One region of the Pelorhabdus sp. sgz311001 genome, then DNA from elsewhere that is predicted to be linked to it. Evidence: riboswitches for the same ligand, from Rfam matches in the RefSeq annotation. Region 1 holds a riboswitch; the other holds the start of a gene.
What was found. A riboswitch is a leader RNA that binds a small molecule or an ion and turns the genes downstream of it on or off. The one in region 1 is predicted to bind cobalamin.

Region 1 (3,873 bases):
ATACTTTCTTGACTTTCGAAACGATTGAAATTATCGTTCTTGGTTTGATTGCTTTTGCTGGCGGTACTTTCTCCGGTATTATCGGCGGACGTATCATGTACAGAGTTTCCGGCGGCAAAATCAATCCGTTGATCGGTTCAGCTGGTATTGCTTCGGTACCTATCGCAGCGCGTGTTGCTCACGTAGTTGCTTTAAAAGAAAATCCATACAACTTCTTGATTATGCATGCTATGGGACCAAACCTTGCTGGTGTATTTGGTACGGCTATTTCCGGTGGTATCATGCTGGCGCTCCTAGGCGTTCACTAATTAAAGGAGGAAATACCTCATGTTGACATTTTTTATAGCCTTGATTGTGATTCTTATCGTTTGCTATATTTGGAAAGTAACATCAGAAGCGCAAGAAAAAAAGGAAGAGCAGAATCAGCCGACTACTCCTGCAGCTATGGCGGCAACGCCTGCAACTCCAGCAGTTGCTACGGCTTCGGTACAGCAAGAAGATGATAGTGAGCTGATTGCCGTGATTACGGCAGCGATTGCCGCTATTTCTGGTAGCGCTTCTGTAACTATCGTAAGTATTCGGCGTGGCAGCGATGCGTGGGTAACCGCTGGCCGCCAGGATGTTATGAACGGTTTTTGAGCAGTAAACAATGATTGTATGACACCAAAGGGGGATTTATTATGAAAAACTATTCAATTACAGTAAATGGTCAGACCTATGAAGTTGCTGTAGAAGAAATTGGCGGCGTGGCAGCACCTGCAGCTCCTAAAGCAGCAGCTCCTGTAGCAGCACCGAAAGCAGCTCCTGCTCCTGTAGCAGCAGCTCCTGCACCAGCACCGAAAGCAGCACCAAAAGCTGGCGGCCCTGGCACGAAAGTTGCTTCGCCTATGCCTGGTAAAATTATTAGTGTTAAAGTCAATGTTGGCGATGCTGTAAAAAATGGTCAGGAACTGATCGTTATGGAAGCTATGAAAATGCATAATCCTGTTCTTTCCAGCGCTGATGGCGTGGTAAAAGAAATTCTAGTCAAAGCTGGCGATCCTGTACAGGCTGGTACTCCGCTTGTTGTAGTCGGCTAAGCAAGGTTATAATATAGGCAAAAGAAACAGGCTAGGTTCTGCGGAATCTAGCCTGTTTGCGATAGTTTCATCTAGTAATAAAAAGGACGCTAGGACTATTTTTATCAATTTGACAAAAATGGGTAATGTTGTTATTATAAAATAAAAAATTTATTAATTAAATAATTTTTAGGATAGGTGCCGCAAGGCTTAATAGGGAAGACCGGTGAAATACCGGCGCGGTCCCGCCACTGTAATGGGGAGCAATCTCAAGATATGCCACTGGAACATATTGTTCTGGGAAGGTTTGAGGGCGCGATGATCCAGAGCCAGGAGAACTGCCTGTTCAATAATCACCATTTTTACCTACGAACGATAGGGAGGGGATTTTGCTACAATAACTTAGCTTCTTTTTTTGCTATGGCTATGACTTGAGCGCTTACACTTCCTAATCTCATTAGGAAGTGTTTTATTTTTTCTCACCCACGAGTGATGGGGAGGTGATTGCGCTCTGTTCTTGCCCTAAGCAGTATAGAGGATTTTGCGCTAGCTCCTGCCCTTTTGGCAGGAGCTTTTTTATTGCGGCGGCATGAGTATATTAAACAATTTAGTACAGGGGGAGTTTAAAGGGTGGAAGAAAAGCAAATTTTAGTACGACCAGTTTTAGCGGAAGAAATTTTAAAGGTACAGAGCTTTTTGGAAAGTCAGCTAGTAGAACTGTTTTGTCATAAGGGGAAACGTGTAAATATGACTGATGTAGCAGCTTTGCAGCGCACTTATATTCAACCTGAAGATTGTAATTTATGGGGAGCTTTTTTGTCGACAGGAGAATTGATTGGCACCGGGGCTGTGTGTAGGTATAATGATCGAATTGCCTTATTGAAAAATTTGTATCATTTACCGACAACTGCTGAGTTTGGTCGTTGCTATGTATCACAAAATTTTCGACGCCAAGGGATTGGTGCGCAATTGGTACAGACTATGTCATCTTTTGCAAGTGACCAAAACTATACAAAAGTTTACCTTCATACACATCATTTTTTGCCAGGCGGTTTTAATTTTTGGAAAAAACAGGGGTTCAAGATTATCTTAGAAGAAGATGGGCCTGAACAGATTGTACATATGGAAAAAGGACTAGCATAATCTTGAAATGATACTTGAGGAGGATTTTCGTTTGAAGCAAAAGATATTAGGAATTACAACTTTCACTTTATTATTGGCTATGAACCAAGCGGCTGCTGCCGCCCAACCAGATGGTGTGCAATTTGACGGAAATCTAGTGGTGCATGCTCGTTCTCAGCATGATGAAAATCCAGGGAATCGGAGTCGCACTGGCATAAAAACAACTTTGACCTTAAATGCGACTCTTCCGGTTGCAGAAAATGTATCGGCTTATACAAGGTTTACTTATCAGAGATTAAATAATAATTATGGCGTCTTTTCAGCTGACTATTTTTGCAATACGAAGCAAGAGAATAGTGCTTTAGATGCTTTCGGTATCAAATATCAAAATGCTGGTTATAAATATGTGCTCGGGTTGCAAGGCCTTACTTTAGGCGGCGGTCTTGTTTATGATAATACGTATATTGGCCGTCATGCTTTACCTTATGCTATGTCTGTTTCGAAACAAGTTGGTGCAGTGAATCTGAATTTTATTGGTGCAAAGACGAACTATCAAGGCAATCTTTCGAATGATAAATTTTATGTATTGCAAGGGACCTATGCGCCAGATGGACAATCTTCTCTTGGGGTGATGTTGGCAAGAACTTCTTACGGGAGTGATACGCGATCACGCTATGCTTTCGCAGATAGTACGGTTAATTATGTGAGCGTTTATGGCAGTAGAGCTGTGAATGATAAAGTGGGAATTTCGGCAGAACTTTTGAAATCAAGTGCTAAGACTGAAAATCAGGCAATGCAAATGTCGCTGAAGTATACATTAGATGCTAAAAATACCTTGACTGCCAGCTATTATTACGTGGAAGATCAGGCAGTTATGACGGATTATAATGCTACAGAAATGAGCGCCTATCCTAATAGCAATGCCCAGGGTTATTCGATTGCCTGGATTCATAAATTCGATAAGAATATTTCGCTGAAGATTGGCGATTATGATTATAAAAAAATTAAAGCGGTGAATCATTCCGGGGCGTCTACTGACAGAAACCGCTTTACGACTACTTTAACCGCAAAATTTTAAAGTGGGGGTCTTGGAAAGTTCCTTTATGGTTTCCTCTTGTTCATTTTAGGACAATGTGGTATAAAGACAGATAATGGTACTATACCATGAAGCGAAAGAAGGTGGATCAGCTGTGAGGGGCTATGTCCAAATTTATACAGGTGATGGTAAAGGAAAAACAACTGCGGCAATTGGTTTAGCCATTCGTGCTTTAGGAGCGGGAAAACGGGTGCTTTTCTTGCAGTTTATGAAATCAAAAAGTTATAGTGAACATCTCGTATTGAAAAATCTAGCACCGAATTTGACTGTTGAAACAATAGGAAAGCCCTTTTTTATTGCGAAGGAGGGAAGCTTAAGTCCGGAAGAATTAGCCCAATGGAGTGATGAAGTCGTTGTTTTTCCACAGGGAAAGCCGCCAGAGGAATATAAAGCGCTTGCAGAACAAGGTGTGAAACGAGCCGAGACGGCAGTAAGTAGCGGTGAATTTGATATTGTAATACTTGATGAAATTGTTGTGGCTAATTATTTCGAATTAATCAGCGATCAGCAGTTACAGTCAATATTAGCGAAACGATTAGAAACAGTAGAACTAATTCTTACGGGGCGAAAAGCTTGTAAGGCACTTATGGAACAAGC
Region 2 (3,873 bases), 840 kb from region 1:
AGTCAAGTTGTCGTAACCTTTGCCTGTTGTAATCCTGACTATTCCCTTGATTTGATTGATCGTTTCTTAGTTCTTGTGGAATCGAGTGCACTGCAGCCTATTCTTTGCTTTAATAAAGTGGATCTAGCTGACCGCGATGAGATGGAAGCCGTAGCAGAAATTTATCGCCGTATCGGTTATAAAGTGTTTTTTACCGATGCAAAATCCGAAGCAGGAATTAGCGAATTACGTGCTTTGCTTGATGGTGAAATCACTGTCTTTTCAGGACCAAGCGGTGCCGGAAAGTCTACGTTGCTTAATGCCATTGAATCAGGCTTACTGCTTAAAACGGGGCAGGTAAGTGATAAAATTGGTCGGGGACGCCATACAACGCGTCACGCAGAACTGCTTCCGTTGAAGTCAGGCGGCTTTGTTGTTGATACACCAGGATTTTCCTTTACGGAAATCACTTTGCCGGAGGATACTGTGAAAACCTGCTTTCCCGAGTTTTATGAGTTACCACAAGCATGTAAATTTAGTTCCTGTCTTCATGATAAAGAGCCGCAGTGTCAAGTGAAGGAAGCTGTGGCTCAAGGCAGAATTTCGTCGAGCCGCTATGAAAACTATGTGACAATTCTGCATGAAGCGCAGGCTAATAAGAAGGGATATGGAAAATGAGTACAATAAAAGTAGCTCCTTCAATTTTATCGGCAGATTTTTCTCAGCTTGGCGCTGAAGTAGCGAAGCTGGAGGAAGTGGGAGCCGACTATATTCACATTGATGTTATGGATGGTCATTTTGTTCCGAATTTGACCTTTGGGGCGCCTGTTGTGGCTGCTATTCGTTCTTTTACTAAGCTGCCTTTTGATGTGCATTTGATGGTAGAAAAGCCTGAGGAATATGTAATTCCTTTTGCGAAAGCTGGCGCCGATATTCTAACAGTTCATGCCGAAGCGACAGTGCATCTTCATAAGCTCTTACAGGAAATCCATAAAGAAAATATGAAAACAGGTGTTTCGCTGAACCCGGCAACGCCGCTTTCCCTGATTGAAGAGGTTTTGCCAGATATTGATATGGTATTATTAATGAGTGTAAATCCTGGTTTTGGCGGTCAGGCCTTTATTCCAGCAGTAACCGATAAGATTGCACGTTTGCGCCGCATGATTGAAGAGCGGGATCTCAAAACGGAAATTGAAGTCGATGGTGGCATCAGCCCTGCTAATGCCAATATTGTTACTGCAGCAGGCGCTACGGTTTTAGTCGCTGGATCAGCTGTTTTTTCCGCGAAAGATCAAGCAGCAGTGATTCGCGCTTTAAAAGGCTGCTAAATTTCTTAACGGTGATATGTTCCTGTTTACTATTTATAAAATGAAAAACGCTTAAATCCCTTGGAATGTAAAGGATTTAAGCGTTTTTGTTTTTGAGTTTATCTTGATACTATTATAAATTAAACACGCAATATTTTGAAAGGTTTGACATATATTGTGATAAATGGTATACTAATTATGAAATGTAAAATGATGTATAATGAAAATTGCATAGTTTGGGATAGGTGCCCGCAAGGGCTTAATAGGGAAGTCCGGTGAAGTACCGGCGCGGTCCCGCCACTGTAATAGGGAGTGAGTCCAAAAAATACCACTGAGGCAAACGTCTTGGGAAGGTTTGGATAAACTATGATCTAGAGCCAGGAGAACTGCCTATCTGTCAGTCACCGTTTTTTTACCCACGAGCGATGGGGAGGGGATTAAATGAGAATAATTTATCTTGTGATGCCAAACCTCCCTGTTTTATGCAGGGAGGTTTTTTAGTATTTCCGAGCAGGGTTTAATTAAATATGTCAAAGTAGGTGCCCGCAAGGGCTTAATAGGGAAGTCCGGTGAAGTACCGGCGCGGTCCCGCCACTGTAATAGGGAGTGAGTCCAAAAAAATACCACTGAGACAAACGTCTTGGGAAGGTTTGGATAAACTATGATCTAGAGCCAGGAGAACTGCCTATTTTATAATCACCGCTATACCTGCGAGCGACGGGGAGGGGATTTGGATAATTGACAGATGCTTTTTAGCAAACATTTTAATTATTTTTCAAATCTCTTGACTTTACGTCAGGAGATTTTTTTGTGTGTTTTACCAAATGTACAGTCTCTTGTGTAAATTATGAAAATATTATGGAGGTATCGTGACCATTTTTGCTGCAGCAATGAGTAGTGATAATAAAAAATTTCTCAGCTTGGCTGTTCCATTGATTATTTCTTCCATTTCAACACCACTCCTTGGCGTAGTCGATACGGCTGTCATGGGGCGATTCCCTCAGGCGGCTTATATTGGCGGCGTAGCAATTGCTACTTTGATTTTCAATACTATGTATTGGCGCTTGGTTTTCTTAGGATTAGTACTTCTGGGTTTAGTGCGCAGGCTAGTGGGACAGGAGATAAAAAGACTATTACCTCTGCGCTGTTGCGGCCTATGGCGATTGCTTTTATTTTGGGCGTACTGCTTGTAGTCTTGCAGTATCCAATCAAAATTGCCGCTTTTATGCTAGTGACACCGAGTGATGCTGTCAGGACATTAGCAGAAACCTATTATGATATTCGAATTTGGGGAGCGCCTTTTGTATTGACTGGCTATGTAATAAATGGCTGGCTAGCAGGCATGTCTAAAGTCAAACTGTCCCTGTGTTTACAGATCTTCATGAACATCTTGAATATTTTACTGGTATTACTGTTTGTTCGGATAGGGGGCATGGCTGCCGATGGTGTGGCAACAGCAACCCTCATTTCGGAAATAGCGGCTACGGTCCTAGGGCTTGTTTTGATTTACCATATCAAAGAAGTGTCAATTACCGGGATTTCCTTGGCGATATTATGTAATATAGCGGCGTTCACCGCCATGATGAAGGTCAATAGGGATTTATTTATACGAACAGTATGCCTCTTGTCAGTATATAATCTGATGGCTATATACGGCATGCGATATGGGGAGGTTGTACTAGCGGCTAATGCTGTATTGATGCAAATTCATTTTGTTATGGCCAATTTGCTCGGCGGGATCGGCAATACCGCTACAATATTAGTGGGGAAAGCCATAGGAGGAAAAGATGGTAAGTTGTACAAAAGTACAGTCCAATTAACTGCATTTTGGGGCTGGGTTACAGCATTTCTTTTGTTTGGCGGGGTTTGTTTATTTAAAAACGCGGTGATTGGACTTTTTACTAATCTTAGTGAAGTGAAGCAACTAGCTGACATGTATATATATTGGGTCGGTCTATTTCCTTTGAGCGCTGTTTGGGGGCTGCAGCTTTATGGCATTTTTGCAGGCGCAACATTGTCGACTCCTATCAGGAATTCTATGCTCTATTCGCTATTGGGCTGTCTCATTGTTTTTTTATTAGGAGAACCATTATTAGGAAACCATGGCATATGGTTGGCCTTTACGGTATTCAGCCTGGGAAGATCGATATTTCTTTGGATCTATTTACCAGGGCTTAACAAAAAAGTTGCAGTCATTGCAGAAAAATAAAAAGAAGCGTTGATAAAAAGAAGCGTTGTTCCCAAATAACAATATAGCTAAAACAAAGGAGCGGGTGTCTTGACTAAAAAACAATTTATGCAGCGTTTGCTGCAAATGGGCATTACCCTTATTGGCGTAAGCTTTCTGACATTTTGCCTAATGTATCTTTCACCAGGGGATCCAGTAGCTATGCTGCTAGAGGTAGGAGATACCATTGTGTCGGAAGAAACAATTGCGGAGACAAGGGCTCAGTTAGGTCTCTATCAACCATTTCATGTTCAGTATTTTCGTTGGGTTACTGGTGTCTTACAAGGCGATATGGGCATGTCCTATTCGGCAAAAATGCCTGTAGCTGAGCGGCTCTGGCAATGTTTGCCTGGTACATTG

Region 2: another riboswitch for cobalamin. It lies ahead of AC0MXB_RS04880 (hypothetical protein); the one in region 1 lies ahead of AC0MXB_RS00635 (GNAT family N-acetyltransferase).

Annotation. Positions count from the first base shown of each region.
Region 1 is NZ_JBVXUT010000001.1:100,112-103,984, forward strand. It holds gene AC0MXB_RS00620 (sodium ion-translocating decarboxylase subunit beta) at 1-308, shown strand, start outside; gene AC0MXB_RS00625 (OadG family transporter subunit) at 328-639, shown strand; gene AC0MXB_RS00630 (biotin/lipoyl-containing protein) at 681-1,079, shown strand; cobalamin riboswitch at 1,238-1,418, shown strand; gene AC0MXB_RS00635 (GNAT family N-acetyltransferase) at 1,689-2,201, shown strand; gene AC0MXB_RS00640 (hypothetical protein) at 2,233-3,258, shown strand; gene AC0MXB_RS00645 (cob(I)yrinic acid a,c-diamide adenosyltransferase) at 3,371-3,873, shown strand, end outside.
Region 2 is NZ_JBVXUT010000001.1:938,053-941,925, forward strand. It holds gene rsgA (ribosome small subunit-dependent GTPase A) at 1-657, shown strand, start outside; gene rpe (ribulose-phosphate 3-epimerase) at 654-1,307, shown strand; cobalamin riboswitch at 1,513-1,694, shown strand; cobalamin riboswitch at 1,807-1,989, shown strand; gene AC0MXB_RS04880 (hypothetical protein) at 2,156-2,479, shown strand; gene AC0MXB_RS04885 (MATE family efflux transporter) at 2,365-3,495, shown strand; gene nikB (nickel ABC transporter permease) at 3,583-3,873, shown strand, end outside.